DNA from 3 places in the Vibrio agarivorans genome. Region 2 is predicted to be linked to each of the others. Evidence: riboswitches for the same ligand, from Rfam matches in the RefSeq annotation. Region 2 holds a riboswitch; each other region holds the start of a gene.
The links. Region 2 has a riboswitch for thiamine pyrophosphate ahead of thiD (bifunctional hydroxymethylpyrimidine kinase/phosphomethylpyrimidine kinase). Riboswitches for the same ligand answer to the same signal wherever they lie in the genome.
Positions count from the first base shown of each region.

Region 1: linked by a shared signal. The riboswitch ahead of thiB (thiamine ABC transporter substrate binding subunit) and the one ahead of thiD (bifunctional hydroxymethylpyrimidine kinase/phosphomethylpyrimidine kinase) in region 2 are both predicted to bind thiamine pyrophosphate.
Region 3: linked by a shared signal. The riboswitch ahead of thiC (phosphomethylpyrimidine synthase ThiC) and the one ahead of thiD (bifunctional hydroxymethylpyrimidine kinase/phosphomethylpyrimidine kinase) in region 2 are both predicted to bind thiamine pyrophosphate.

Region 1 covers NZ_JAUFQF010000004.1:590,970-601,702, reverse strand. Annotated here, with positions in the region: gene fbp (class 1 fructose-bisphosphatase) at 1-298, opposite strand, end outside; gene mpl (UDP-N-acetylmuramate:L-alanyl-gamma-D-glutamyl-meso-diaminopimelate ligase) at 601-1,956, shown strand; gene QWZ05_RS11195 (flavin prenyltransferase UbiX) at 1,977-2,612, shown strand; TPP riboswitch at 2,642-2,739, shown strand; gene thiB (thiamine ABC transporter substrate binding subunit) at 2,776-3,768, shown strand; gene thiP (thiamine/thiamine pyrophosphate ABC transporter permease ThiP) at 3,744-5,378, shown strand; gene thiQ (thiamine ABC transporter ATP-binding protein) at 5,362-6,069, shown strand; gene yjgA (ribosome biogenesis factor YjgA) at 6,111-6,638, opposite strand; gene pmbA (metalloprotease PmbA) at 6,748-8,091, shown strand; gene mgtE (magnesium transporter) at 8,177-9,532, opposite strand; gene QWZ05_RS11160 (HPr family phosphocarrier protein) at 9,595-9,870, opposite strand; gene rapZ (RNase adapter RapZ) at 9,874-10,733, opposite strand, start outside.
Region 2 covers NZ_JAUFQF010000004.1:2,900,192-2,910,924, reverse strand. Annotated here, with positions in the region: gene nirB (nitrite reductase large subunit NirB) at 1-1,430, opposite strand, end outside; gene cobA (uroporphyrinogen-III C-methyltransferase) at 1,487-2,287, opposite strand; partial or broken gene QWZ05_RS21835 (molybdopterin oxidoreductase family protein) at 2,693-5,186, shown strand; TPP riboswitch at 5,306-5,406, shown strand; gene thiD (bifunctional hydroxymethylpyrimidine kinase/phosphomethylpyrimidine kinase) at 5,496-6,329, shown strand; gene QWZ05_RS21825 (ABC transporter ATP-binding protein) at 6,319-7,083, shown strand; gene QWZ05_RS21820 (ABC transporter permease) at 7,076-7,876, shown strand; gene QWZ05_RS21815 (ABC transporter substrate-binding protein) at 7,903-8,853, shown strand; gene tenA (thiaminase II) at 8,863-9,531, shown strand; gene thiM (hydroxyethylthiazole kinase) at 9,542-10,327, shown strand; gene thiE (thiamine phosphate synthase) at 10,392-10,733, shown strand, end outside.
Region 3 covers NZ_JAUFQF010000004.1:938,806-949,538, forward strand. Annotated here, with positions in the region: gene QWZ05_RS12850 (amino acid ABC transporter substrate-binding protein) at 1-638, opposite strand, end outside; gene dnaA (chromosomal replication initiator protein DnaA) at 1,003-2,409, shown strand; gene dnaN (DNA polymerase III subunit beta) at 2,466-3,566, shown strand; gene recF (DNA replication/repair protein RecF) at 3,568-4,659, shown strand; gene gyrB (DNA topoisomerase (ATP-hydrolyzing) subunit B) at 4,674-7,091, shown strand; gene QWZ05_RS12875 (Hsp20 family protein) at 7,486-7,920, shown strand; gene crcB (fluoride efflux transporter CrcB) at 8,109-8,492, shown strand; TPP riboswitch at 8,567-8,665, shown strand; gene thiC (phosphomethylpyrimidine synthase ThiC) at 8,785-10,719, shown strand; gene QWZ05_RS12890 (thiamine phosphate synthase) at 10,723-10,733, shown strand, end outside.

The sequences.
Region 1 (10,733 bases), 2.3 Mb from region 2:
AGCTTACCGCTTCATCTTCTTCTTCACTGGCGACACCACAAACTTGGTCACGAGCTTCCAGTGCTGCCTTGAACTTTTCATTTGCGTATAGGTCGAGCTTTTGTTGAGCTTCGCCTTGAACGTTTTCTGTGCCTACTGCACCAGTGATATCAACTAAGCCTGCTTTATTGATTTCACGGTTAACGATCTTTGCAGCAAGACGAATAGACGCGAGTAGAGACGATAGGTCGCCGCTGGCATGGGGAAAATCTGCCTGTTTCTCGACAACGAATTCGCCTAAAGTGCGTAATCCTGACATGTTAGGTCCTTAACTCTTAATTTTTAGGGGGAGATGGAGGAGCCGTGTCGCCTCTTGATGGGGAATCAAGCTCACCTTTAATCTTAGAGTTTAAAATTTATTACGAGAATTGAATAAAATACCAAAACTGGCTATTTGTATGATTATTTGGTGTGTTTGTTCGTTTTTTGTGCGCTTGAACGTTTGCGCTGAGCAAATAGAGGCGGGATCTCAATCTTTTGCGCCATAAACGCGTATCATGCTCATCCTGTAGCAAGCTGATATAATTGCTGTAATTAGATTAATCGACAGGGATGGCGACTATGCACATTCACATCTTAGGTATTTGCGGTACGTTTATGGGTGGTGCGGCTATGTTAGCTCGCCAACTTGGCCATAAAGTGACGGGCTCTGATGCCAATGTTTACCCTCCAATGAGTACGATGCTTGAAGAGCATGGTATCGAAATCATTCAAGGTTATGACCCTGCTCAACTTGAGCCAGCCCCAGACCTTGTCGTGATTGGCAATGCGATGAGTCGCGGCAATCCCTGTGTTGAATATGTTCTAAACCGTAACTTTCGTTACACCTCTGGTCCTCAGTGGCTACAAGAGTTTCTCTTGCATGACCGCTGGGTACTTGCAGTATCTGGCACGCATGGCAAAACGACAACGTCAAGCATGCTGGCTTGGATTCTAGAGGAGTGCGGTTATCAACCCGGATTCCTCGTGGGAGGTGTGTTAGGGAACTTTGGCATTTCGGCTCGCTTGGGTGAGAGCATGTTCTTTGTGGTTGAAGCGGACGAGTATGATAGCGCCTTCTTTGATAAGCGCTCTAAGTTTGTTCATTACCATCCTCGCACTTTGATCATGAATAACCTTGAGTTTGATCATGCTGATATCTTTGATGATTTAGAAGCGATCAAGCGTCAGTTTCATCATTTGGTACGCACAGTACCGGGCAATGGTCGGATTCTGTCACCAAAGAGTGACAGTGCGATTGCCGATGTGCTTGACCGAGGCTGTTGGAGCGAAACGGAATTTTCCGGCCAGCAAGGGGACTGGAGCGCCAAAAAATTGCGTAAAGATGGCAGCCAGTTTGAGGTGAGTTATCAAGAGCAGGTTGTTGGTCAGGTTGATTGGGATCTAGTGGGCGATCACAATGTCGATAATGCCCTCATGGCCATTGCCGCTGCACGTCACGTCGGTGTCTCTCCACAGCATGCGTGCGAAGCGTTAGCGAAGTTTATCAATACGAAACGTAGGCTTGAGCTCAAAGGAGAGTTCAACGGTATTACGGTCTATGATGATTTTGCTCATCACCCAACGGCCATTGAACTGACATTGGGTGGCCTGCGTAACAAGGTGGGCAAAGATAAGATCATTGCGGTCTTAGAGCCTCGCTCCGCGACGATGAAACGCGGAGTACACAAAGAAACCTTGGCGGCGTCATTGTCTGCGGCAGACAGCGTGTTTATTTATCAGCCTGATTCGATAGATTGGTGTGTGAGTGATGTTGCGCAGCAGTGTGCTCAACAGAGCGATACTGACGATAACATCGACCGCCTTGTTGAGAAGATCGTCGCCAGCGCAAAGCCTGGAGACCATATTCTGGTGATGAGTAATGGAGGGTTTGAAGGTATTCACGACAAACTCCTGCGAGCTCTCTCCACCAAATAAACCATAAAGAGAAATAGCGCGTGACCACACAAACTGTAGCGAACAACAAGGCAATCACACTGGCGTTTACTGGAGCGTCAGGCGCACCTTATGGGTTGCGCCTGCTGGAGTGCTTGCTTGCCGCGGACTATCAAGTCTATCTTCTCATTTCGTCTGCTGCGCGTGTGGTATTAGCCACAGAGCATGGCCTAAAGCTACCCAGTGGGCCAGACGCTGCACATCAAGCCTTGGTAGAGCATTTGGGCTGTGAGGCAGACAAGTTAGTCGTATGCGGTAAAGAGGATTGGTTTTCTCCAGTGGCATCTGGCTCTGCAGCACCAAAGCAGATGGTGGTGTGTCCTTGCTCTGCCGGCAGTGTGGCTGCAATTGCCCATGGGATGTCGGACAACTTGATTGAGCGTGCAGCGGATGTCGTGCTTAAAGAGCGAGGACAACTGCTGTTGGTAGTGAGAGAGACGCCATTTTCGACCTTACACCTAGAAAATATGCACAAGCTTTCTCAAATGGGTGTCACCATCATGCCCGCAGCGCCGGGGTTTTATCATCAACCGAAAACCATCGAAGATCTGATTGACTTTATGGTGGCGCGTATTTTAGATCACCTAGGTGTAGAGCAGGGGTTAGTGCCTCGATGGGGTTACGATCAACGCAGCTAGCGTTTACCTTTAATTAACATTACAATTTGTGCCACTCAACGGGGTGCTGGCGTGAGGTCAGCTGAGAAAATACCCGTAGCGACCTGAACCAGATAATGCTGGCGTAGGCATTGAGAGACCTTGTTTAGGTCGCCCTGCCCAGCGATGACAAGGAATGTACACGATGACATCGTCTTCTTACTTAATCAGCGCTTTCGCGCTCATCTCAAGCTCTGCATTTGCAGCAAGCAACACACTGACAGTTTACACCTACGACTCTTTTGCTTCTGACTGGGGTCCTGGGCCGGCGGTCAAGCAGGCGTTTGAGTCTCAATGTGATTGTGAGTTGAATTTTATCGCCCTTGATGATGGCGTTTCTATTCTCAATCGCCTGCGCTTAGAGGGCAGCAACAGCAAAGCGGATATCATTCTTGGGTTGGACAATAACCTAATGACAGAAGCGCGTGAAACGGGGCTATTGGATACTCATAAGGTCAATACCTCGGCGATTACCCTGCCTGGTGGTTGGGAAGATGACACTTTTATCCCGTTTGATTACGGTTATTTTGCGTTTGTTTACAACAAAGAGAAGTTAGAAAACCCACCCCAAAGCCTTAAAGAGCTGGTGGAAGAGCGTGACGATATTAAGGTGATATACCAAGACCCAAGAACATCGACACCTGGGCAAGGGCTGCTGTTGTGGATGAAGTCTGTCTATGGCGACAAAGCCACTGAGGCTTGGCAGCAACTCGCAACGAAGACGGTGACTGTGACCAAAGGTTGGTCTGAAGCGTATTCGATGTTTTTAGAGGGTGAGTCGGATATGGTGCTCTCATACACCACATCGCCAGCGTATCACTTGATTGCGGAAGAAGATGAGCGATTTGCTGCGGCTGATTTTGCTGAAGGCCATTACACTCAGGTTGAGGTAGTTGCCAAAGTGAAGGGGACCGACAAGCAAGCTCTGGCGGATCAGTTTATGCAATTTGTCCTCTCTGAAGATTTTCAGGCGGCGATGCCTACGGGTAACTGGATGTATCCAGTGACCAACGTTGCCTTACCTCAGGGCTTTGCGACATTAACTCAACCTGAGAATGCGCTGAGTTTTTCCGCTGACGAAGTCGCACAAAAACGCCGAGGCTGGATCCGTGAATGGCAGCATGCGCTGACCTTCTAAGGCCAGTTGTGAATCACGTACCTAAAATAGGTTTATGGGTCGCGATAGCTATCGCGGCCTTTGTTATTTCAGCGCTGGCTGCTCTTGTGTCGTTTGCTCCGTCCTTAGAGATCGCACAGATCTGGAATGAACCCTACTATCGACACGTCACTAAGTTTAGTTTCTATCAAGCGAGCTTATCGACTTTACTCAGTGTTGGGCTCGCGATTCCGCTCGCTCACGCCCTCTCTCGCCGTCAATTCCCAGGCCGAGATCTATTGATCAAGATATTTGCTACAACGTTAGTATTGCCTGTGTTGGTCGGGGTTTTTGGCTTGCTGGCGATATACGGTAATCGAGGTTGGCTAGCGAAGGGGCTTGAGCTGTTTGACTTATCACTGCCTTTTTCCATCTATGGCCTAAACGGAATCTTACTGGCGCATGTGTTTTTTAATCTGCCGTATGCAGCGAGGTTGCTGCTGCAATCTCTCGAAAGCATACCTCAAGAGCAGCACCGACTGTGTGCACATCTTGGGATGGGGCATTGGTACAAATTTAAATGGATTGAATGGCCGAGGCTTCGTCAACAACTGCCGCATGTATATGGGTTGGTATTTATGCTCTGCTTTACTAGCTTTGCTACCGTTATGGCGTTGGGTGGAGGGCCAAAATCCACCACAATAGAACTCGCGATCTACCAGGCAATAAAATTTGATTTTGACTTGCAGACAGGTGCATTGCTTGCCCTATGGCAAATGCTGCTTTGTGGCTTATTAGCTATCGGGATCCAAAAGCTCTCAAAGCCAATGGCAGTCGAGTCTGGCAGTAAGGCAAGAGACAATTTTGTTGGTAAGGATCATTGGTGGTCAAAAGCATGGGACAGCTTTTGGATCATTGGTGGTGTATTGCTAGTGATCCCTCCGTTGGTGATGGTCTTTGTGAGTGGCTTGAATACGCAACTTTGGTCCGTTGTTAGTGATTGGCGTTTTTGGCAAGCGTTGGCGACGTCGCTTCAAGTTGCCGTGATGGCAGCCATGATGGCCTTACTGCTGGGCTTTTGTATATTGTTGACCAGTCGAGGCTGGCGTATGCAGATGAAAAATAGTCGAGCAAGCTTACTTGAACTGGTAGGCACGATTATTTTAGTCACTCCAGGGTTGGTGATAAGTACCGGGATATTTCTGCTGCTGCGCAGCGTTACGGATGTTTACAGCTTAGCATTTTGGGTCGTGGTTTGTGTTAACGCATTGATGGCTCTGCCCTATGTTATCAAGTCACTCGCGCAGCCAATGTTACATGTCGGTCAGCAGTACCAACTGCTGTGTGTTAGCTTGGGGATGACAGGCTGGTCGCGGATACACATCGTTGAGTGGCGTGCATTGAAGCGCCCGATCACCCATGCTTTTGCGATTAGTTTTATGCTCTCTATGGGTGATTTGAGTGCGATAGCCTTGTTTGGCAGTCAAGATTTTAGAACCTTGCCGCTCTATCTATTCCAACTGCTAGGGAGCTATCAGATGGAAGCTGCTGCAGTGGTATCTCTCGCGCTATTACTGCTCAGTGTCGGGAGTTTTACCGTGTTAGAAAAGCTGTTTGTTACCTCGAGGAGTAAGCATGCTAAGCATCACTAATGTGCTGTATGAATATCACCAACAACCTTTTCACTTTGATTTACAGGTCGATCAAGGTGCGATTGTGGCATTAATGGGGCCAAGTGGTGCTGGTAAGTCGACTTTGTTGGCATTGGTCGCAGGGTTTATTGAGCCGGCTCAAGGTGAGATTTCTGTATTAGCGCAGCGTATTGATCACACGCCTCCACATCGCCGCCCATTGGCGATGTTATTCCAAGACTATAACTTGTTTGCTCATCTCAGTGTACGGGACAACATCAGTCTGGGGCTTAACCCTAGTCTCAAGTTAACACAGCAGCAGAAACAACAGGTTGAACTTGCGGCGAACCAGGTTGGAATAGGGGAATATTTAGAACGGTTACCTGAGCAGCTCTCAGGTGGGCAAAAGCAGCGTGTAGCGCTGGCTCGGTGCTTTGTTCAGCCTCACCCTATTTGGTTGCTAGATGAACCGTTTTCAGCTCTCGATCCTGTGCTTCGTGAAGAGATGTTGCTGCTGGTGGCATCTTTGGCAGAAGAACGTGGCACGACGGTTTTAATGGTGACACATCACTTGAGTGACGCTAAGTCGATAGCCAGTCATTTTGCTTTTGTGGCAAATGCTAAGGTAGAGGTATCTGGTGAGATAAGTGAACTGAACGGTGAGCATCCACACTCTGTTTTGGCTGAATTTGTGGCGGCAAGTGCCGTTTAGGTTAGAGATAGAAAAATCCCCGCAAGAAGCGGGGATTGCAATTAAAGCTCTTCTGCATTGAGCTCTTTGAGCACTTGGAAGATTTCACGGAATGCCTTGGCAGGCTTACCGGCTTTTTTCTCTTTTGCGGCTTGACGTGCAAGTTGACGTAGGCGCTGACGATCGGCGCTTGGGTAAAGCTCCAACACATCGGCAATGGCACTGTCGCCCTCTTCGACCACACGATCACGTAAAAGCTCCAGCTTGTGTAGTTCTGCCGTTGCTTGTGAGTGCTTATTGCGTACTTTGTCGAGAGCGGCTTGTAGCGGCTCAGTCTCTTCATTACGCATGATCTTACCTATGTATTGGATCTGGCGACGACGAGCTTCTTTGTTGAAGCGCTGTGCGTCTTTGATCGCGTCACGTAGGTCATCACTTAGTGGAAATTTCTCGAGCACTGAAGGTTTCAGGTTCACGAGTTCTTCACCCAGTTTCTGTAACTCTTCCATGTCACGCTTCAGCTCAGTTTTGCTGACCCAGATAATCTCTTCTTCCGGTTCCCAGGGCGCTTTTTGATTCTTACGAGCCATGTTTACTGCCTTTTTTATCGATCTATAGAGCTATTTTAACAACAATCGTGGGGAGAAAGCGAAATTCTTGTTATTCTTGGAGTAATAAAAGCAAATTGATGAATTGAAGATGGATGTAAAACAGCAAGTTGCCGAGCAACGTAAACAACTGGAAGGTGCGGTCGCAAAGGCTCTAGAGCTGGCAGCGAAGCAATCAGATGCAGCAGAAGTTGCGATCAGTAAATCAACAGGATTGAGTGTCTCAACTCGTGGCTGTGAAGTTGAGAACGTTGAGTTCAATAGCGACGGTGCACTGGGTATCACGGTGTATCGTGGTCAACGTAAAGGAAGCGCATCCACTTCAGATCTCAGTGAAGCGGCTATCCAACAAACGGTGCTGGCGGCATTAGATATTGCTCAGTACACATCAGAAGACCCATGTGCGGGGCCTGCTGATAAAGAGTTTTTAGTTCAAGATATTCCAGACCTTGACCTTTTCCACCCTGAAACGCCAGATCCAGACTATGCGGCAAAACTTGCTATTGAAGCGGAGCAGGCAGCACTGTCTTACAACAGCAAAATCAAACAGAGTGATGGCGCGAGCTATGATAGCCACTACGGCATCAAAGTTTATGGCAACAGCCACGGCTTGTTGGCGAGTTACCCGAGCAGTCGTCATAGTATTAGTTGCTGTGTGATAGGCCAAGGTGACAATGGTGAAATGGAGCGTGACTACAGCTATACCGTTGCTCGTCACAAGGATGAACTGTGGACACCTGAGAAAGTCGGTCGTTTAGCAGCAGAGCAGACAGTAAACCGCCTCGACCCACGCCGCGTGGCGACAGGTGAATATCCGGTGATGTTTGCAGCCGATGTCGCAACAGGCTTGATGGGGCATCTAGTGATGGCGATCAGTGGTGGTAATCTGTATCGCAAAGCCTCTTTCTTGCTTGATCACCTGGGTGAGAAAATTCTCCCTGATTGGTTCCAAGTTGAAGAGAAGCCGCATGTTTTGCGTGGCTTAGCGTCTAGCCCATTTGATAGTGAAGGTGTGATGACACAAGATCGTCAGATTATCACTAATGGTGTGCTATCTACTTATCTATTAACCAGCTATGCAGCGCGCAAGATGAACATGACGCCAACTGGGCATGCGGGTGGCATCCACAACTGGTATGTTAAGTCGACGGGGCAGGGTTATGAGCAGCTGCTCAAAGAGCTAGGTACAGGCTTGCTGGTGACAGAAGTGATGGGGCAGGGCGTTAATACCGTCACTGGCGACTATTCACGTGGTGCCGCCGGTTTCTGGGTTGAAAATGGTGTTATCCAATACCCAGTGTCTGAAATTACTATCGCTGGTAACTTGAAAGACATGCTGCAAAACATTGTGGCAGTGGGTAGTGACGTTGAAGTGCGCTCACAGATCCAAACCGGTTCAATCTTACTCGAGTCGATGAAAGTGGCGGGTGAATAACCACTGGATCAATGATTTTGAGTAGATCTAAAAAGCCCCTGAAAGGAATCACTATCAGGGGCTTTTTTATATCGCGTGATTTATTTTAGATAAACAGTGTCGCTAGACCTAAGAAGACGGATAAACCAATCACATCGGTGAAGGTGGTCAGTGCCATCCCCCCAGCGAGTGCGGGGTCGATGTTCATCTTCTTAAGTAAGATTGGAATAGTCACACCCGCGACACCTGCTACCAGTAAGTTGGTCAGCATAGCCGCAGCAATGATCCCACCAAGCATCCATTCGCCTTTCCATACAACGACAATCGCGCCAATGATCAGTGCCCAAAGGACACCGTTGAGAAGACCTATAGCGGCCTCTTTCATCAATAGCTCGCGCTTGTTGGCATCACCAATGTGGCCTAAGGCTAGGCCGCGAATGACCAGTGCCACGGTCTGATTACCCGCAACACCACCCATAGAAGGCACAATCGTCATTAGAACGGCAATCGCTGCCATCTGGTCAAGCGTGGCTTCAAACATGTTAGAGACAGACGCAGCAGCTAGAGCCGCTAACACATTGACGCCTAACCACACACTACGTTTTCGTGCTGACTTGAACACTGGTGCAAAGGTATCTTCATCGTCATCCAGACCCGCCATACTCATCATTGAGTGCTCGGCATCTTCACGAATGACATCAACCACATCATCGATGGTGATACGACCGACGAGATGTAAGTTCTCATCGATAACTGGCGCAGAAACCCAATTACGACGCTCGAACAGACTCGCGACATCAGAAGCACTAGTAATGACAGAGATAGCTTCATCTGCATCATCCATCACTTCTGTCACTGGCGTGTCGGGCTGTGCGGTTAGAAGGCTCATCAGCGATAAGTGACCGATCAGTAGACTGTCTTCATCAATTACGTAGAGAGCATCTGTCGCCTCAGGAAGCTCGCCTTTCATGCGCAAGTAACGCAAAACAACATCGACATCGACATCGCCACGAATGGTGATAACGTCGGTGTTCATTAGGCCACCGGCGGTGTCTTCTGGATATGACAGGGCGGTCTCTACGCGCAGACGATCTGCCGTGTCCATCTGGTCGAGGACTTCGCGAGAAACATCATCAGGAAGGCTTCGTAGAACGTAGGCTACGTCATCGGTATCCATGCCCTCAGTTGCTTCTGCAAGCTTTTCTGGGGCCATTTTTGAGACAAGCGCATCTTTGACGTCTTCACTCAGTTCGTCAAGAATTTCACCGTAGTCTTCTGGGTCGGTGAGTTGCCAAAGAACATCACGACTTTTGCGTGGAGAGGCCTCAAGAAGGTGGGCAATATCTTCCGGCTCCATATCCTGCAATTGACGTCTTACATGGACAAAGCGGCCGTTTTCTAATGCTTCAGAGATTTCTTGGAGGGTTTGATGAGCTTGGTCGAATTCTATTTGTTCGCCCATAGATTCCCCCTAACTTTAGATTCTTTTAATGCGTTGAATATTAGCTTAATTTTCTGATGGAGTTAATCTTCTTCATCAAACTTGTCTTGAATTAGATGACAAATTGCCTTTAAGGCTTCTTCGCTTTGTGAGCCTTCAGCCATTATGGTGACATCTTGCCCTTGCGCCGATTCAAGCATGAGTAACCCCATGACACTATCGGCGATCGCTTCTTTGCCTTCAGGGTTGCGAATAGTAATCGTAGCAGAGAATGACTGCGCTAATTCAACTAACTTGACCGCCGCTCGAGCGTGTAAGCCAAGGCGGTTCTCAATTCGAACCGTTTGTGTGTGAGCCATAGGTTAGCCTGTGTTCTTTTCTAGTGAGGTATGTCGAACTTGAACCGTTTTACCGAGCTGTTTGAAATATTCACCGATCTGCTCGGTTAAATACACAGAGCGATGTTTGCCGCCAGTACAACCGATCGCGACGGTGACATAACTGCGGTTATTCAGCTCGAGTGCTGGAAGCCAGCGCTCAACAAAGCCTTGAATCTGATGTTTAAGCTCCAATACATCTTGATGCTGCTCGAGAAAGGAGCGAATTGGCGCATCAAGACCCGTCATAGGGCGTAGCTCTGGCACCCAGTGTGGGTTTGGTAAGAAGCGAACATCAAACACGTAATCAGCATCAGAGGGCAGGCCGTACTTAAAGCCAAACGACTCAAAGACCATGACCAACTCTTTGCGCTCTCTCCCTTCAACTCTTAGGCGTACGGTTTCGCTCAACTCATGAAGAGATTTATCACTACTGTCGATGACCAGATCTGACATCTCTTTAATTGGAGACAGCAGCGCTTTTTCATGGTCGATCGCTTGATCGAGAGGCAGGCGATTGTTTTTTTGTGACAGTGGATGAAGTCGACGAGTCTCACTGTAGCGCTTGATAAGCGTGCTTTTTGAAGCATCAAGAAACAGAACGCTGAGATCGTTATTCGACTTAAAGTGCGAAAGTTGCTTCTCTAAATCAGCGGTGTTTTCTGGCAAGTTACGAATATCAATACTCACCGCAACGTTTTGCTTGCTCTCTTTAATCGAGTCGACAAAGGCTGGAAGGAGATCGACAGGGAGATTATCGACACAGTAGTAGCCGATATCTTCAAGTACGCGCAAGGCAACACTTTTTCCGGCCCCAGAGTGGCCGCTGACAATAATGAGTCTCA
Region 2 (10,733 bases):
AGGCTGAGCAATTCGCTATCTAGAACTTGCTTTGCTAGAGCACTACACCCCCCACAGCCTGTCGAGGCATTGGTACTCTCTTTTAAAGCCGACATTGTGGTGCAGCCTGCTGCTACAGCGTCTTTGATATCGCCTTTAGTGACATCGAAACATGAACAGATGACCGCCGTATCAGGCAGCGCATCGACTCCCATCGCACCAGAGCTATCATCGGCAGTGTTCGGTAAGATAAGAACAGAAGGGTTGGACGGAAGCGGCATATCGTTTTGTTTGTACTGCAATAATGTGCCATAGGCCTCAGCGTCACCAACTAATACAGCACCGACAATCTTGGTGCCGTCAGCAGAGATAATCAGGCGCTTGTAGACTTGCTCAATCTCGTCGTTATAGGTGTATGATTGAGCGCCTTCGGTTTGACCATGAACCTCACCAATACTCGCCACATCAACCCCAAGTAGTTTGAGTTTTGTACTCATATCTGCACCAGTGAAGGCGTGTTCGCTTTCAGAGTCGATAATATGACCCGCAGCGACTTTCGCCATTTGGTAACCCGGGGCGACAAGACCAAATATCTTGTTATCCCATAACGCACATTCACCAATCGCATACACATCGTCTATATTGGTTTGGCAGAAGTTATTGATTGCGATACCGCCACGCTCACCTAACTGGATTTGGGTCTCTTTAGCGAGCTCATCTTGTGGTCGAATACCGGCTGAGAAAACGATCATATCGGTTTCAACGTGGGTGCCATCGGCAAAGTTCATGCGATAACGTGATGTTTCGCCTGCAACGATTTCAGTGGTGGCTTTTTCGGTATGTACAGTCACACCAAGGCTTTCAATTTTACGACGTAGTAGGGCACCGCCCCCCTCATCCAATTGCACCGCCATGAGGCGTGGCGCAAACTCAACGACATGGGTTTCTAAACCAAGGTTTTTAATGGCGTTGGCCGCTTCTAGGCCGAGTAGGCCGCCACCGACGACAACGCCCGACTTGCTCTGTTTGCTAGATAGTTCAATGGCATCGAGGTCTTCAATTGTACGATAGACATGACAATGAGCTTGATCATTGCCTGGGATTGGCGGAACAAAGGGATATGAACCGGTAGCAAGTACTAACTTATCGTACGGCTCCACACGACCCGATGCGGTGATCACCTGTTTATTCTCGGTATCAAGCCCAGTCACCTTTTCATTCACCACATAATGAATACCATTTTCTTGATAGTAGAGCTCATCTGTTAGTGACAGATCTTCTACCGTCTTTCCAGTGAAATAAGAGGTCAGTTGTACTCGGTCATAGGCGAGTCTTGGTTCTTCAGAAAAAGTAATAATATCCAGGTCATCTCGATCAGCGGCGATCAATGAGTCGATAAACTTATGGCCAACCATGCCATTACCGACAACCACAATTCTTTGTTTTGTCATGAGTTCATTCCTTTGCTCTTAAACTTTACTTATTCGTGTGAAATTGAAACTGTTAATTATGCTGACAGCTTGATCGGCTGTGCGTTGTTATCTGTTTGTTGAAGCTGTTGTAACCAGCTCATTTGCTGCGAGACACTGACCACTCGTCCAATGACTATCAGTGCAGGCGATTGAATGGCATGCTGCTCTTTTAATTGGGTCAGAGTTTCAAGTGTGCCAGTCACAATACGCTGATCAGGTGTACAACCTTTTTCTATGAGTGCGACCGGCGTGCTTGGGCACATACCACACGCAGAGAGTTTGTCACTTAGCCATTGAGTTTTTGAAAGCCCCATATACACCACTAATGTCTGATTGAGTGTCGCGAGTGCATCCCAGTTGAGGCTTAAGTCTTTATCTGCATGGGCAGTAATAAAAGTACAGCCTTGGGCGAGGCCACGATGTGTGAGTGGAATATTGGCATACGTAGTGCAACCAGAAGCGGCGGTAATGCCAGGAACAACATTCACCTTGATACCGTGTTTAGCCAGAAACAGCATCTCCTCTCCACCTCGGCCAAAAACAAAGCTGTCACCCCCTTTAACACGGCAAACTCGCAAGCCCTGTTGAGCGCAATTGAGCAACGTGTGGTTGATCTCATCTTGTGTTGAGCTGTGATGATTCTTGGCTTTACCAACATAAATTTGTTGCGCGCTTTGGGGAAATAGTTGACGTATTTCACGGCTGACTAAGTTGTCAAAGATGATGCACTCGGCGTTTTCTATCGCCTTCATGGCCTTAATCGTTAGGAGATCAGGATCGCCTGGCCCCGCACCAACGAGGGTAATATGACCGGATTGATATAGAGTATTTGTCATGTTGCTTCCTGCCCAGCACCTATCGTGTCATTGGTTATTGCTTGAATGATTAGAGGCAAATTAAATGCCAGATGTAAAATTACTGTTGTTACTTTGTTGCAAAGTTCTTTTTGAACAATGGTTTGGGTGGTTTTTGTGTCATGAAGGTAAGCATGTTTATCAGGGTGTTTAAGGCTAAATTTGCTATAAATTGGGCTTTTGTGGTGCAAAACTGTTCAAGCTGGTGCAAGTAAGTTGTTTGCTGGTTATAAAATTACAATATTCAATATAATACTTTAGGGGTAGTTTTGTTTTATCTTATTGTTTTGTAGGGATAAATATTCAAATAGTTATATTTTTTTACGGTTGGATTGAATATTGCTTTGTGATTGGTAATCAACGGAATGAATAACTAGGGTGATAGTAGTGACTCAACAGAACGATGGTTGGATAAAAACGACATGTGCGTATTGCGGTGTGGGTTGCGGAGTAGAGGCTCGCCCAACAATCTCGGGAGAGCTTGAAGTTCGTGGAGACAAAAGCCACCCCTCTAATTATGGCAAACTTTGTACAAAAGGGATCGCGCTCGGCGAGACAGTGATTCAAGACGGAAGGTTACTGACGCCAACATTGAATACGCCTCACGGTGAGCAAAGTTTAGACTGGTCGGATGCGACTTCATTGGTAGCGGAGAAATTTGCCCAAACCATAAAACAACATGGTGCAGACTCGGTGGCCTTCTATGTCTCTGGACAGCTGCTCACAGAGGACTACTATGTCGCCAATAAATTGATCAAAGGGTTTATGGGCACAGCGAATATTGATAGTAACTCTCGTCTTTGTATGGCTTCTTCGGTGGTGGGCCACAAAAGAGCCTTTGGAGCGGATACGGTTCCGGTCTGTTATGAGGATTTAGAGCAAGCGGAGCTGGTGGTATTGGTGGGTTCAAATCTAGCGTGGTGCCATCCAGTTCTATTTCAACGTCTACGCATGGCAAAGCAGGCTAATCCTCAATTGAAGGTCGTGGTGATCGACCCTCGCGAGACTGACTCTGACGAGATCTCTGATCTGCATCTATCAATTGACTCAGGAGCCGATGTTGCCTTGTTTAATGGGCTGCTAAATTACCTTCATCGCCATAATCATGTTGATCAAACCTTTATCAAAAAGCATACCCAACAGTTTGAACAAGCGCTGGAATCAGCACAACAAGAGCAGCGTATTGAGCGTCAAACGGGGCTAAGTGGCGAGCAACTTGCTGCTTTCTACCAGCTATTTGCACAGACAAACAAAGTGGTGACGGTCTACTCGCAAGGTGTCAATCAATCAACCAGCGGTGCAGATAAGGTCAACAGTATCCTCAATTGCCACCTTGCAACCGGAAAAATCGGTAAGCCGGGTTGTGGTCCATTTTCTGTTACCGGACAGCCCAATGCGATGGGGGGGGCGCGAAGTGGGGGCGCTGGCCAATATGCTCTGTGCACACATGGAACTTGATAACCCAGAGCATCATCAGTTGGTGAGCGAGTTCTGGCAAGCCCCTTTATTAGCCAATCGCCCAGGTCTAAAGGCAGTGGATATGTTTGATGCCATGGCGGATGGTAAAATCAAAGCCGTGTGGATAATGGCAACCAATCCTGCGGTGAGTTTACCGAACTCAGAAAAGGTCAAGCAAGCGTTAGCAAACTGCCCATTTGTCGTGGTGTCAGATTGCATCAAGCAGACAGAAACCACGGCACTGGCAGATTTGTTATTACCTGTGCAGGGCTGGAGCGAAAAGTCAGGTACAGTGACCAACTCTGAACGCCGAGTGTCGCGACAAAGACGTGTAATGCCAAGCCCCGGAGACGCAAGGCCTGATTGGTGGGTTATCTCTCAGGTCGCACAAAAAATGGGATTTGGTGAAGCCTTTGATTATCTGCACGAAGGGGAAATTTTCAAAGAGTACGCGACACTGACAGGGTTAGGGAACATGAACGGAGAGCGAGATTTCTCTCTGATTGGCTTGAGTCAGTTAGATGATCAAGGGTATAGCGTGTTAGAGCCACAGCAATGGCCTGTGCTCAAGCACCAAACGGAGGTCGTCAATCAACGCTTTTTCACCCATGGTCAGTTTTACACCGCTGATGCTAAGGCGCGCTTTGTCCCTGTTAGTCATAAGCCACCACAGAGCACGGTCAATAGTGAGTATCCACTATTGTTGAATAGTGGCCGTACTCGCGATCACTGGCATACCATGACTCGCACAGGCTTGGCTGCGCAATTAGGCGATCACACCCCAGAGCCTTATGTACTCGTTCATCCTGATACTGCGGCGAAGTATGGTTTAAAGGATCAGTCTATTGCGCGCCTACACAACCGTTTCGGCGAGTGCTTAGCGAAAGTCACGTATTCACCACAGCAGCAATTGGCAGAGCTATTTGTGCCGATTCATTGGAATGGTCAAACCGCCAACAATAGCAAACCGTGTAATCTTATTGCGCCATACACCGATAGTCTATCGGGCCAACCTGAATTTAAGCATACTCCGGTTGTTATTGAGCCTTGCTTGTATCAAAGTCAGGGGCTATTTCTGACTCGTCAGCCTATCGAACTCGAGGGAATAGAGTATTGGGCAAGACAAAAAATAGCCGATGGTTATGCTTATCACATTGAATCAAACCGTTCCCTCAAAGACCTACAGACTTGCCTTTCTTCGTTGATCAAAGACCAAAGCCGCCATATGCAATATCAAGATGGTAATCAAAATATGGTTAGTCGTTTTATCAGTGACCAGGCACAGGCCATGAGTGAGATGATCGTGGTTAAAGGTGCGTTCGGTGAGGGCGAGAAAGCCGCTTATATTGCGTCATTTAATGAGCCACTCGACACCATTAAGGCACAGTCTTGGTTCCCAGCAGCACAAGAAATCATGGTTTAATGAAAAGTTTCTCGGGGACTGGAGCTTAACAGGAAGTGGAATAAGCTCACTGAGTTCTCAAAGACAATCAATAAGCGTTAAAAACAGGTGCATCGCACGATATTTCACTGCTATCATAACGCCAATAGTCGGGGGGCCAGTTTATGGCTGAGATCGAATTTCGAGACCCGTTGAACCTGATTCAGTTAGCACTGACGTAGGGAACTATCGCGCTTTAGCAAGGCTGTCAAACAGTGGCAGTCAACTTGATGAGGGCTATGTTAGCCTCAACTAAAGCCCGTTCCTCTGCGTCACGCATTAGGAGCGATCATGACGCACGTAAACACTTCTCAAACTCCCATTGTACTTACCATTGCAGGGTCGGATAGCGGCGGTGGTGCAGGCATTCAAGCCGATATCAAAGCCATCTCTGCCACAGGTAGTTATGCTTGTTCGGTGATCACAGCAATTACCTCGCAAAACACCCAGGGCGTTTCTGCTATTTTGCCCATCCCATTGGAGCATGTTGAAAGCCAACTTGATGCGGTATTCACGGACTTAAACATCGTTGCGGTAAAAGTGGGTATGTTGGCCGATAGCAATATTATCAAGGTCGTGGCCAACAAAATTAGACAGTATCAACCTCGCTTTTTAGTGGTTGACCCTGTGATGGTCGCGACAAGCGGCGACTTATTGCTTGAGCAATCCGCCATCAGCACCTTGAAACAAGAGCTACTTCCTCTTGCTGATATCATTACACCTAACCTTCCTGAAGGCGCAGCTTTAATCGGTACATCGGTTCCGCAAACCCAAGCAGAGATGGGGGCGATGAAAGCGCAGCTTCGTTCGCTTAGCGCTAAGGCTGTTCTGCTGAAAGGTGGTCATTTAGAGAAAGATGAAAACAGTAACGATCTGTTGATCACTCAAGAGAGTGACGAGCTGATCAGCGCAAAACGTTTCCCTACCCGTAACACGCATGGCACAGGTTGCACACTGTCGTCTGCCATTGCTTCTTATCTTGCGCAGGGTAATGACTTAACAGCGGCGGTCAAACTAGGAAAAAGTTATATCTCGCAAGCCATCGTACATGCTGATGAGTTAAATGTCGGTCAAGGTCATGGCCCAGTGAATCATTTCTATCAAGGTCATGCGGATGTCCGCTAATGCTATAGGTGTCGGTCTCGAGAGATTGCGCCTGCAGTACCTTGATGCTGATGCCGCCACGTTAGAGCAGTTGACGCTGAATATTACCGCCGGCCAATGGACGGTGCTGCTAGGGCGTAGTGGTTGCGGAAAAACAACACTCCTTCGTTATCTGGCGGGCTTGTTATCGGACAAGGTCGCAGTGTCAGGTAAGCTGCAAGTGAGTGATGGGCATGGCCTTGAGCATCGTATCGCTTATATGGCTCAACAAGATCTGCTGATGCCTTGGTTAAGCGTGCTCGACAATGTATGCCTAAGCCAACGTTTTTCTGATCGCCATAAGGAGGTAACAGTCACTCAAAGTCGTGAGGCTGCGATACAATTGCTGGAAAAAGTGGGCTTGGCGCAATATTCACAAGCGATGCCAAGTCAGTTATCAGGAGGGATGCGCCAGCGTGTCGCTCTTGCTAGAACATTGATGCAAGATAAGCCACTAGTGTTGATGGATGAGCCCTTTTCCGCTTTAGATGCCGTCACTCGCTACAAACTACAAAACTTATCTGCTCAACTATTGCAAGGCAAAACAGTCGTGCTGATAACCCATGATCCACAAGAGGCTGTGAGATTGGCGAATGAGCTGTATGTGTTGCAAGGCAGTCCCGCTAGCGCGCTAAAATTAGCGGTTCCTGCGACGCAAACGCCACGTCAATTGGATACTGAGTGTGCCCAAATACAGCAGTCTATTTTGGATCAGTTGGAGCGAGATTATGACTGACACCACACAGTACAACCAACTGGTTTCTCAAACAGCAGTGCGAGAACGTCTTGACCACCCGGTTATTCGATTATGTATCACCACCTTGATCATCTTAGCGATTTGGCAAGCTGTGGTTGTGGTGTTTGAGCTGCCAAGCTTTATATTGCCCGCTCCGCTTGATGTTATGGATAGGCTCATTGCTCGCTATGATGTGCTTTTGGGGCACTCGTGGGTGACGGCACAGGAGATTTTATTGGGGCTGATGCTGGGTTTGAGCATGGGGCTACTGTTCGCGTTACAAATGTTGATGTTTGAGCCGCTAAAGCGTTGGTTGTTGCCGATTTTGATCGCGAGCCAGGCCATTCCTGTGTTTGCTATTGCGCCGATATTAATGCTGTGGCTCGGCTATGGTATTGCCTCAAAAGTCGTTATGGCTGCCATCATTATCTTCTTCCCAGTCACGACGTGCTGCTATGACGGTTTACGAAATACCCCACGAGGCTACCTCGATCTAGCTCAAACCATGGGCGCGACTAAGTGGCAATGTTTACGTCATATCCAACTACGCGCCGCACTGCCTACATTAGCATCCGGTATTCGTGTTGCGGTTGTTGTCGCACCCATTGGTGCCGTAGTAGGAGAATGGGTAGGTTCAAGTGCAGGGCTTGGCTATCTGATGTTGCAAGCCAATGCGCGGATGATCATTGATGAGATGTTCGCTGCTCTGTTTATACTCGCGCTACTCTCGATATCGCTTTACTTCATTACCGATAAATTACTAAAAAAATGGATTCCCTGGGAAAACCAGTAGGGATATCACCTTCAAAGGAAATACAGATGAAAAAGACTTCATTTCTTACCGCCGCTGCAGTGATAGCCACCACCTTTTCACTCAATGTGGCTGCTGCTGAAAAGAAAATGACCTTGATGTTGGATTGGTTCGTCAATCCAAACCATGGCCCAATCGTAATTGCGCATGAGCGTGGTTACTTCAAAGAGCAAGGTTTAGAGATTGCGATTCAAGAGCCAGCCGATCCAAGCACACCAGCAAAATTGGTGGCCGCAGGTCGAGTTGATTTAGCCGTCTCTTATCAGCCAAGCCTAACCACCGATGTGGCAGCAGGTTTACCTTTGATCCGCGCAGCGACTTTGATTGCCACACCACTAAACACGTTAATGGTGTTGGATAATGGTAAAAATGATTCTCTCGCCGATCTGAAAGGCAAAAAGATTGGTATTGCGATTTCTGGCAATGAGGAAGCCACCATTGGCACTATGCTCGGCAAAGAGGGCTTAACGCTATCTGATGTCGAAACGATTAACGTAGGTTGGGCACTCTCTTCGTCTCTGGCCTCCGGTCAAGTGGATGCGATTTGGGGTGGTCTACGCAACTTTGAAACCAATCAACTCGCGTTAGAAGGCTTTAAAGCGAAAGCGTTCTTCCCAGAAGAGCATGGCGTACCAACCTATGATGAGTTGGTGTTTGTTGCGAATGCGAACAAGCATGATAAAGAAGCGCTCAAGGCATTTGCTAAAGCACTAGAGCAAGCAACTACCTATATTGTTAATCACCCAGAAGCGTCTTGGAATGAGTTTGTCGCTTATTCACCGGACACGCTAGACAATGAGCTGAATGCGCGTGCATGGAATGACACTTTGACTCGATTTGCTCTGCGCCCTTCTGCGGTTGATTTGAAGCGCTACGATGATTATGCAGAGTTTATGTACAACAAGGGCATCATAAAATCCCTGCCGAAAGCGGCGACTTACGTTCCAAGTTTTGATTAAGAGGTCATGATGAAAGTTCAAGATTTGATAGAGGCGTGCCGTGATGACTGGCAAGCTTACACTGAACATGCCTTTGTTCGTCAGTTGGCAGCGGGCACGCTTGCACAGCCCTGTTTTCTTCACTATTTAAAGCAAGATTTCTTATTCCTAAAGCAATACGCGCGAGCGTATGCCTTGGCGATGTACAAAGCGCAAACGCTGGCTGATATGCGTCGCGCCCTGCCAAGTGTTCATGCTTTATTGGATTCCGAGATTGCTCACCATGTGACTTACTGTGAACAGTGGGGACTGAGCGAAATCGATCTGGAAAACGAACCTGAAGATTTCGGTACCGTTGCCTACACGCGTTATGTGTTAGACGCAGGCATGGCGGGTGATCTGGTGGACTTGTATGCGGCACTTGCGCCTTGCTCTATTGGTTATGCAGTGATTGGTAAGATGCTGTGTGAAGATGAAAGCACGGTTATTGATGGAAACCCCTACGCGAGTTGGATTCAGCTCTATGGCGGTGATGAATTCCAAACGGGTGTGGCTGCAGGTGAAGAGTACTTCAACGGTTTGCTGGCAGAAATCGACATCAATAGTCAACGTGGTCAGAATTTGGTCCATATTTTTAGAACGGCGACACGTATGGAAGTGGCGTTTTGGCAGCAAGGACTGGATGCCCTAAAGGCTTAGAGGAAATACAATGCACAAAGAACAGATTATCCAAGCGCTTAGCGCTGTGCGTGAGCAAAAACCGCTGGTAGTGAACATCACTAATTACGTTGTGATGAATAATACCGCTAACGCTTTGCTGGCGATTGGAGCGTCACCGATCATGGCACACTCACAGCAAGAGCTGGCGGAAATGATGTCGTTCGCAGGGGCTTTGGTGATCAACATCGGTACGCTTGACAGTGTATGGACACCGCGCATGACTTATGCCGTAGAGCAGGCGAACGCAAACAATAAGATTGTTGTGCTTGACCCTGTGGGCTGTGGTGCCAGTCAGTTGCGCACGCAAACCTCACGTGAGATCGCAAAGCTGGCGAATCAGCTGATTATTCGTGCTAATGCTTCAGAAATCATTGCGTTTGCGGGCGAACAAGCACAGAGCAAAGGTGTAGATGCACTAGACAGCAGTGACACTGCACTAGATGCGGCCAAGTTCTTAGTGGCAGAGTATGGCGCTAGCGTTGTGATTTCAGGAGCAACAGATTACGTTGTCACTCAGGATTCGGTGGTTAAACTGGACAATGGTGATGCGATGATGCCATATGTAACCGGAATGGGTTGTACTCTTACAGCCTTAACGGGTGCGTTTGCCGCAGTCGGTGATCATACCGGCCTTGCTGCGGCGGCTGTGTTGGGTGTTGCGGGCGAAATCGCTGCCCAGCAGTCACGTGGCCCGGGCAGCCTGCAGCTTAATTTGCTTGATGAGTTGTATCAGCTTGATGAACAGCGCTTGAGTGAGCGTCTTAAACTTAGCTAAACCACTAGGCTCTGCTTGCGCTGTGTGTTTTCAGTGTAAGCAGAGCGATATGAGAAAGTCGATTATGAACCCATATAAACTGTATCTGGTGACGGATGATCAGCAAGATCTTTCGACCTTGACTCGTGTGGTGCAAGAGGCGGTAGCGGGTGGCGTTACCATGGTACAAGTGCGGGAAAAACATGGTGATGTCAGGGCGTTTATCGAGCGTGCTCAGGCGGTGAAAGAGGTTCTTTCAGGGACAGGTGTGGCTTTGATCATCAATGACAGGGTAGATGTGGCGTTAGCGGTTGATGCCGATGGCGTTCACCTTGGTCAGTCGGATATGCCTGCAACCCTCGCAAGACAACTTATCGGTAAAGAGAAGATCTTGGGTTTGTCTATTGAGACAGAGCAGCAACTTGAG
Region 3 (10,733 bases), 2.0 Mb from region 2:
CGCTCATTGTCAACAAATGGCCAGCCATTTTCAATCGTTTCAAACGGTTGACCTGCTAACTGTAGCGGAAGACCGGTTTTTTTGATCAGTTCAAGAGCCGATAGGCGATCCATGACAAACGCGTCGGCACGGCCAAGCGCCACATCATGCTCGATACCTGTATCGTAGGTTTTGATGTTGATCTTGTTGTCGGTGTCACGTTCACGCAGCAATTGCTCAAAGTTCGAGCCTAGGTTGACCGCCACGGTTTTACCTGCAAGGTCTTCAATGCCTTTGATGCTGTCATTGCCTTTACGTACTGTAATTTGCGCGCCATCCACAACATAAGGGTCTGCAAAAAGGTATTTGGCTTTGCGTGCGTCAGTCATGGTGATTTGGTTTGAGATCGTATCAATACGACCGGTTTCAAGAAGCCCGAATAAACCAGAGAAGTTCGCAGTCACATACTCAACGTTGTAATCGTTGCGACGACCGATTTCATCCCATAGATCAACTTCAAAACCTTGCAGTTGGTCTTGCTTAACAAACGTAAATGGGAAATAGCGTCCTGACATGCCGACTTTAACGTCCGTAGCGGCCTGTACCGTTGCTGCTGATAGTGCAATAGCAGCAATGGCTGCCTTCATCCAGTTTTTCATAATACAACTCCTTAATTATGTAGAGGGAGATACTACGTTTTCTTATTACGTTTGAATAAATAACTTTGTGGCATAACCTATGTTGCATTGTAATAAGTTGAGATGAGTCGCAAAACACACCTTTGATCCACGTAATTCACAGAGTTATCACCAAAGTGCGGATCTGGGGAAAAGTGGCCGAATGTGGATCATATTGTGAGTAATCTGGGTGATCGATGTGATGATCTCAGCTTTTTCGGCAAAATATCTGTGAATAACTTCGATCTTATTCACTGATCGGCCGATCATTTGCTGGCGATCTTAGTTATCAACAGGTAAAATTGCGGGTCTTTCCAAGTTTATCTATCTATTGAGTGGGGTCACCGTGTCATCTTCGCTTTGGTTGCAAGTTATGCAGCAGCTCCAAGAGGAGTTACCTGCTACAGAATTTAGCATGTGGGTTCGCCCTCTACAGGCTGAATTAAACGACAACACGTTGACGCTTTTTGCGCCAAACCGTTTCGTTCTTGACTGGGTTCGCGACAAGTACCTCAATAATATCAATCGTCTGCTGCAACAGTTTTGTGGCAATGACGTACCGAATCTTCGCTTTGAGGTCGGCAGTCGCCGAGTTCAAGCACCAAAACCGGCGCCAACGCGCACACCTGCAGACGTTGCTGCTGAGTCTTCAGCACCTGCGCAGTTGCAGGCACGTAAACCTGTACACAAAACTTGGGATGATGATGTACAGGCGATCGCCGATATTAATCACCGCTCAAATGTAAACCCGAAGCATCGTTTTAAGAACTTTGTTGAGGGTAAGTCAAACCAACTTGGTTTAGCTGCGGCGCGTCAGGTATCAGATAACCCAGGTGCTGCCTATAACCCTCTATTCTTATATGGTGGAACGGGCCTTGGTAAGACTCACCTATTGCATGCGGTAGGTAACGCGATTGTTGATAACAAGCCAAACGCGAAAGTGGTGTACATGCACTCTGAGCGTTTCGTTCAAGACATGGTTAAAGCACTGCAAAACAACGCGATTGAAGAGTTCAAACGCTACTACCGTAGTGTTGATGCGCTGCTTATCGATGACATCCAATTCTTTGCAAACAAAGAGCGCTCGCAAGAAGAGTTCTTTCATACCTTCAATGCGTTACTTGAAGGCAATCAGCAGATCATCTTGACATCTGATCGCTATCCAAAAGAGATCAGTGGGGTAGAGGATCGTCTTAAGTCTCGCTTTGGTTGGGGCCTAACCGTCGCGATCGAACCACCAGAGCTTGAGACTCGCGTAGCGATCTTGATGAAAAAGGCAGAAGACCACCAGATCCACCTTGCCGATGAAGTGGCGTTCTTTATTGCCAAACGACTTCGCTCCAATGTTCGTGAGCTTGAAGGTGCATTGAACCGTGTTATCGCCAACGCTAACTTTACTGGGCGACCAATTACGATTGATTTCGTTCGTGAGGCATTGCGTGACTTGTTAGCTCTGCAAGAGAAGCTCGTGACTATTGATAATATTCAAAAGACAGTGGCCGAGTACTACAAGATTAAGGTTGCGGATCTGCTGTCTAAACGACGCTCTCGCTCAGTCGCGCGTCCACGTCAATTGGCGATGGCACTCGCTAAAGAGCTGACAAACCATAGCTTACCGGAAATTGGTGATGCATTTGGTGGTCGTGACCATACGACGGTGCTACACGCGTGTCGCAAGATAGAACAATTGCGCGAAGAGAGCCACGACATTAAAGAAGACTACTCTAACCTAATCCGTACACTATCGTCATAAAGCGGTTCGGGTTAAGCTAGACAAAACCTTGTTCAAATAAACGATTAGAGCAAACAATGAAATTTACTATTGCACGTGAACACCTACTTAAACCGCTTCAGCAAGTGTCTGGTGCGTTGGGTGGTCGTCCGACCTTACCTATTTTGGGCAACCTTCTGATCAAAGTAGAGAACAACACGCTTTCTATGACCGCGACAGACCTTGAGGTCGAGCTAGTCAGTAAAGTTGCGCTTGAAGGTGATTGTGAAGCGGGCAGCATTACTGTTCCGTCACGTAAGTTTCTCGATATCTGTCGCAGCCTACCTGATTCTGCACAAATCACGTTTGTTCTCGAAGCTGAGCGTGTTCAGGTGCGTTCTGGTCGCAGCCGCTTCTCATTAGCCACACTCCCTGCGAATGATTTCCCTAATATTGAAGATTGGCAAAGCGAAGAGGCCATCAGCTTAACTCAGGCTGAATTGAAGGCTCTGATAGACAAAACTCAGTTCTCAATGGCTAACCAAGATGTACGTTATTATCTCAATGGTATGCTGTTTGAGATTGATGGCACGACACTGCGCAGTGTTGCAACAGATGGCCACCGTATGGCGGTCTCGCAAACAGAACTGACAGCATCGGCAGAGAAGCAGCAGATCATCTTGCCACGTAAGGGTGTGCAAGAGTTGGTGAAATTGCTCGATGCTCCAGAGCAGTTGGTTGAACTGCAAATTGGCAGCTCAAATCTGCGCGCAGAGGTAAACAACTTCATCTTTACTTCCAAACTGGTGGACGGTCGCTTCCCTGATTACCGCCGCGTAATGCCACAAAGCACCGATAAAACACTGGAAGCAAGCTGTGATGAGCTGCGCCAAGCGTTCTCACGTGCCGCTATCCTGTCGAATGAAAAATTCCGTGGTGTGCGTGTCAACTTAGATGGTGGTGAGATGCGTATCACTGCGAATAACCCTGAACAAGAAGAAGCAGAAGAGTTGCTTGATGTTCAGTTTGAGGGTGATGCGATTGAAATCGGCTTCAATGTTAACTACGTACTCGATGTATTGAACACGTTGCGTTGCGACACGGTTCGCTTATCCATGTCGAGCGCCAATGCGAGTGCGCTACTAGAGAATGCAGACGACGACAGCGCAATGTATGTTGTGATGCCAATTCGACTCTAGAATGCCTCTCTCTCGGCTGATTATTCAGCAATTCCGTAATATTAAAGCCTGTGACATCACCCCGTCACCAGGCTTTAATTTTCTTGTCGGAGCTAATGGCAGCGGCAAGACCAGTGTCCTAGAAGCAATCTATTTGCTTGGGCACGGCCGTTCTTTTAAAAGTACGTTAACCGGTCGTGTGATTCAAAATGAGCAGCCAGAGCTGTTCGTTCATGGCCGTGTTAAAGAGCATTCTTTGACACAAGACCAATTTGAGCTACCTGTTGGCATAAATAAGCAGCGCGATGGCTCAACAGAGGTTAAAATAGGCGGTCAGTCTGGACAAAAGTTGGCGCAGCTTGCCAAGATATTACCGCTGCAATTAATTCACCCAGAAGGGTTTGAATTGCTCACTGATGGGCCTAAGTTTCGCCGCGCGTTCATTGATTGGGGCGTGTTTCACACCGAGGCAGGGTTCCATGAAGCTTGGGGGCGGTTTAAGCGCCTTAACAAGCAGCGCAATGCGTTGCTCAAAGATGCCAAAAGCTATCGCGAGCTGAGTTATTGGGATAAGCAGCTAGCAGAGCTGGCTGAAAAAATCAGTTCGTGGCGTGAAGCGTATGTGGCGCAGATGACCACAGTGGCACAGGAGATGTGCCAAGCATTTTTGCCAGAATTTGATATTCAATTGAAGTATTATAGGGGCTGGGAAAAGGATACCCCTTATGACCAGCTTCTAGAACGAAATTTCGAGCGAGATCAGTCACTCGGGTACACTTTTAGTGGCCCAAATAAGGCTGATCTGCGCATTAAAGTGAACGGCACTCCGGTTGAGGATGTGCTGTCACGCGGTCAACTAAAATTAATGGTATGCGCGCTACGCGTTGCTCAAGGTCAGCATTTGACACAAGTAACGGATAAGCCGTGTATCTATTTGATTGATGACTTTGCATCTGAATTAGATAGCCAACGTCGTAAGCGTCTTGCTGACTGCTTAAAGGCGACGGGGGCTCAAGTTTTTGTAAGCTCAATTACCGAGGAGCAGATCGCTGATATGCGAGATGACACTGGTAGGCTGTTCCATGTGGAACAGGGCAATATTGAGCAAGGATAAATAGAGAGTAACTCATGTCTGAAAATTACGATTCATCGAGTATTAAAGTACTGAAGGGTCTGGATGCGGTACGTAAGCGTCCGGGTATGTACATCGGCGATACAGACGATGGTACAGGTCTGCACCACATGGTATTTGAGGTGGTGGATAACTCAATTGATGAAGCGTTGGCAGGTCACTGTAAAGACATCATTGTGACTATTCATGAGGATAACTCGGTTTCAGTACGCGATGACGGTCGTGGTATCCCAACAGAATTGCACCCAGAAGAGAAAGTCTCTGCGGCGGAAGTTATTATGACGGTACTTCACGCGGGCGGTAAGTTCGATGACAACTCATACAAGGTTTCGGGCGGTCTGCACGGTGTTGGTGTTTCGGTAGTAAACGCACTGTCTAAGCAAGTTACACTAACGATTCATCGTGGTGGTCAAATTCATACTCAAACTTATCACCATGGTGAGCCGCAAGCGCCACTAGGCGTGATTGGCGATACTGATAAAACCGGTACAGAAATCCGTTTCTGGCCAAGTGAAGAGACATTCTCAAACACTGAATTCCATTACGATATCCTAGCTAAGCGTCTACGCGAGCTTTCTTTCCTAAACTCTGGCGTATCGATTAAGCTACGCGACGAGCGCGAAGAAGATAAAGGTGACCACTTCATGTATGAGGGTGGTATCCAAGCGTTCGTAGAGCACTTGAACACCAACAAGACGCCAATCATCGAGAAAGTATTCCACTTCAACTCAGAGCGTGAAGATGGCATTGCAGTAGAAGTGGCAATGCAGTGGAACGATGGCTACCAAGAAAATATTTACTGTTTCACTAACAACATTCCGCAGCGTGATGGTGGTACTCACCTTGCTGGTTTCCGTGCGGCCCTAACTCGTACCCTGAACTCGTTCATGGACAAAGAAGGCTTCTCGAAGAAAGCAAAAACAGCAACATCAGGTGATGATGCGCGTGAAGGTTTGACTGCCGTTATCTCAGTTAAGGTTCCTGATCCTAAATTCTCAAGCCAGACCAAAGACAAGCTAGTTTCATCTGAGGTGAAATCAGCGGTTGAATCTGCAATGGGTGAGAAGCTATCAGAGTTCTTGATTGAGCACCCTGCAGAAGCGAAAACAGTATGTACTAAGATTATCGATGCAGCGCGTGCACGTGATGCAGCGCGTAAAGCGCGTGAGATGACTCGTCGTAAAGGCGCACTAGACCTCGCTGGTCTGCCAGGCAAACTTGCTGACTGTCAGGAAAAAGACCCTGCACTGTCTGAACTCTACATAGTGGAGGGTGACTCGGCAGGCGGCTCCGCAAAACAAGGCCGTAACCGTAAGAATCAAGCGATTCTTCCTCTGAAAGGTAAAATCCTAAACGTTGAGAAAGCGCGTTTCGATAAGATGCTCTCTTCACAAGAGGTTGCAACCCTAATTACAGCTCTTGGCTGTGGTATCGGTCGTGACGAGTACAACCCAGACAAGCTACGCTACCACAACATCATCATCATGACCGATGCCGATGTCGATGGTTCGCACATTCGTACGCTACTATTGACCTTCTTCTACCGTCAAATGCCAGAGCTTATTGAGCGTGGCTACGTGTACATCGCTCAGCCGCCGCTTTACAAAGTGAAGAAAGGTAAGCAAGAGCAGTATATCAAAGACGAAGATGCAATGAACCAATACCAGGTTGCACTTGCGCTAGATAACGCATCTCTGCACGTGAACGCTGAAGCACCAGCATTAGCCGGTGAAGCTCTTGAGTCTTTGGTTAAGCAATACAACAAAGGCATGAAGCTGGTGGAGCGCATGAGCCGTCGCTACCCACAACCGTTAGTGCATGAGCTTGTTTACACGCCGCGTTTAACAGCAGAGCAGTGTCACGATACCGCTGAAGTTGAAGCTTGGACTAAGACATTAGTTGAGCAGCTAAACGCCAAAGAAGTGGGTGCAAGCCAGTACAGCTTTGAGGTTGAGCAGCATGCAGAGCTTGGTCTAAATCTACCTAAGATCATCGTTCGTACTCATGGCGTTGTTCATGAGCATGTACTTTCAGTAGACTTTATCAACTCTAAAGAATACAGCAAGCTGGCTGAGCTTTCTGAAGCGCTAAATGGTTTGATCGAAGAGGGTGCTTACATCAAGCGTGGTGAGCGTACTCTAGCAGTAAACAGCTTCGTTGAAGCCCTAAACTGGCTAATTAAAGAGTCTCGTCGTGGTCTAAGCCTACAGCGCTACAAAGGTCTAGGTGAGATGAACCCAGATCAGCTTTGGGAAACGACAATGGATCCAGAAACGCGTCGTATGATGCAGGTAACGATTGAAGATGCGGTGGGTGCTGACCAACTGTTCACGACTCTTATGGGTGACCAAGTTGAGCCACGTCGTAACTTTATTGAAGAAAATGCATTGAAAGTAGCGAACCTAGACGTCTAGATTCTCGCTCTCAATCACGACTCAAGTTAAAACACCGCCCTTAAAAACGGCGGTGTTTTTTAGTTTTTAATCTACATAAAATCATGCAGTTATAAATTATTTGTATTTATTCTCTTGAAAGCGTTTTGACTCGTCCCTATATCTGTTTATGAAGAGGTGGACGAACTTGCTAGAGACTAGAAGTTTTCCCTCTTTAAAGTGCCAACGAACTATTGCTCACGAGAGGATAGGGAAGTGGCAAACAATTTAAACTTGATCCGTAAGCATGTCCCAGAGTCGTCCGAGGTGAGACCAAGAGGAGTGCCGAGAGATCTCTTAGCGAGCAAAATGATCAGCCACAGTTTTGATCATCAGTATTAACGCTAAGACTATTGCTTACTAAAAGGATAGCATTATGAGAACTGTAGATTTCACTCCACTTTACCGCAACGCAATTGGCTTCGATCGTCTATTCAATATGATGGAAGCAAACTCAGCGAAAAATACTTCAGGCGGTTACCCTCCATACAACATCGAGCAAAAAGATGAAAACCACTACCGCATTACTATGGCAGTAGCAGGCTTCGCCGATGACCAAATCGATCTGACACAGAAAGAAAATATGTTGATCGTAAAAGGTGAGCGTAAAGCAGATGAGGGTAAGAACTACGTTTATCAAGGTATTGCAGAGCGCGACTTTGAGCGTAAGTTCCAACTAGCAGATTATGTCAAGGTGGTTGGTGCGACGATGGAAAACGGCTTGTTGCACGTTGATCTAGAGCGCGAGATCCCTGAAGCGATGAAACCTCGCAAGATTGCTATTAACGGCAATAACTTGCTAGAAGGTTAATCATCAAACCTCGATTTTAAGAAAGGTGTCCATTGGGCACCTTTTTTTGTGCATGCTGACCAGTAAAGCGTTGTTAGCTTGGAATAAGTGACGCCTGTAACTTTCTCATTTTGTTGTCGTTTGCTGGTATACACGTATACTTATCAGCATAAATTTTCGGCAGTTTTTGCAAAAAAGGGAGAGGGGAAATGGGTCAGTTTTCCATTTTGGGCTTCATCGCGCTCGGTGGTGCTTTTGGTGCTTGTTCAAGATATTTAGTTTCTGAGTTGTGTGTACAGCTTTTTGGTCGTGGTTTCCCTTATGGCACATTGACCGTCAATGTCATCGGTTCGTTTGCGATGGGCTGCCTGATCGCTGCCTTTGAGAATGAACTTCTCGCTACTGAGCCATGGCGTCAAATTATTGGGTTAGGCTTCTTAGGGGCACTGACTACGTTCTCTACTTTTTCTATGGACAATGTGCTGCTGATGCAGCAAGGCGCTTTCTTTAAGATGGGTCTTAATGTGCTGCTCAATGTATTTCTAAGTATTTCAGCGGCCTGGATTGGCTTTCAAATTTTGATAAAGAGCTAACAATATTGAGTGATCCGATTGGTTTGTCGCCAACATTTTTCTATAATCGAACCACTCACAGCAACATAGTGAGCTGATACTTGTCGGAGTGCCTTAAGGCTGAGACCGTTCATTCGGGATCCGTTGAACCTGATCTGGTTAATACCAGCGAAGGGAACAAGAGAAAGCGTTCAACTATTCTATATGAACCTTTATTAAGCTCGGAAGAACCGCTCAACCTCTTTCGACGCCTCTTGTCGCATCTATCCGCCAAGCATTTTTATCCCAATTATAGTTATAAAGGAAAAATGCTATGTCGAATCGCAAACAAGCGAGACTGGAAGCCAAACAGTTTATTGATACCTTATCTGTCCAACCATACCCAAATTCAAGCAAGGTATATGTTGAGGGCTCACGCCCCGATATCCGTGTCCCAATGCGCGAAATAGCGCTTGCAGATACTCTCGTAGGTGGCACTAAAGAGCAGCCTATTTATGAGCCCAATGAGGCGATTCGCGTCTATGATACTTCTGGTGTTTACACCGACCCTGAGCATACTATCGACCTCTATAGTGGCTTACCAAAGCTACGCGAAACGTGGATCGAAGAGCGTCTTGATACAGAGTTACTCGATGATGTGAGCTCTGTGTACACCAAGCAGCGTCTAGAAGATGATACTTTAGATGAACTGCGCTACGGCAATTTGCCGCGTATTCGCCGCGCGAAAGCGGGACAACGTGTCACGCAGTTGCACTATGCGCGCAAAGGTATTGTAACGCCAGAAATGGAATACATCGCGATTCGTGAGAACATGGGGCGCGCAAAATATCGCGATCAAGTGCTGACTCAGCAGCATCCTGGTCAGCATTTTGGTGCGAACCTTCCACAAGACATTACCCCTGAGTTCGTTCGCCAAGAAGTTGCAGAAGGCCGCGCGATTATCCCTTCCAATATAAACCACCCAGAGTCAGAGCCGATGATCATCGGTCGCAACTTCCTCGTCAAAGTGAACGCCAACATCGGAAACTCTTCAGTTTCTTCATCTATTGAAGAGGAAGTTGAGAAGCTAGTGTGGTCGACACGTTGGGGGGGAGATACAGTAATGGACCTTTCAACGGGACGAAACATTCATGAAACGCGTGAATGGATACTGCGTAATAGCCCAGTGCCGATTGGTACTGTGCCTATGTATCAAGCGCTCGAGAAAGTAAATGGTGTTGCTGAGAACCTTAATTGGGAAGTGATGCGTGACACGCTGATTGAGCAAGCAGAGCAGGGGGTAGATTACTTTACCATTCATGCCGGCCTGCTACTGCGTTATGTGCCTATGACTGCAAAGCGTGTGACGGGCATTGTATCTCGCGGTGGCTCTATCATTGCTAAATGGTGTCTGGCTCACCACCAAGAGAGCTTCCTTTATACCCAGTTCCGCGAGATCTGTGAGATTTGTGCCAAGTACGATGTTGCGTTGTCGTTGGGAGATGGGTTGCGTCCGGGTTCGATTGCTGATGCTAATGATGAAGCGCAGTTTGCTGAGCTACGCACCCTTGGTGAACTGACTAAAGTGGCTTGGGAGTATGACGTTCAGGTCATTATCGAAGGCCCAGGTCACGTGCCAATGCATATGATCAAAGAGAACATGGATGAACAGCTTAAACACTGTCATGAAGCGCCATTTTACACGTTAGGTCCGCTGACTACCGATATCGCTCCCGGCTACGACCACATTACCTCAGGGATTGGTGCGGCCATGATTGGTTGGTATGGCTGCGCGATGCTGTGTTATGTCACACCGAAAGAGCACTTAGGCTTACCGAATAAAGATGATGTTAAGACAGGCCTTATTACTTATAAGCTCGCTGCTCACGCCGCCGATCTCGCAAAAGGCCACCCTGGCGCTCAGGTACGTGACAATGCGCTGTCAAAAGCTCGCTTTGAGTTCCGTTGGGAAGATCAGTTTAATCTGTCTCTTGACCCTGATACGGCTCGCTGTTTCCATGACGAAACGTTACCCCAAGAGTCGGGTAAGGTGGCACACTTCTGTTCGATGTGTGGGCCAAAGTTCTGCTCAATGAAGATCTCTCAAGAGGTACGCGAATACGCAAAAGACACAGAGCAAGTCGCTGCTGACCAAGCGATTGAGATAAAGATGCTCGATAACCCGCTTGAAGGTATGCGTCAAAAATCCCAAGAATTTCTAGAGACTGGCTCTGAACTTTATCATCCAGCGGCAACGTTAGAGGACTAAATAATGCAACTGCT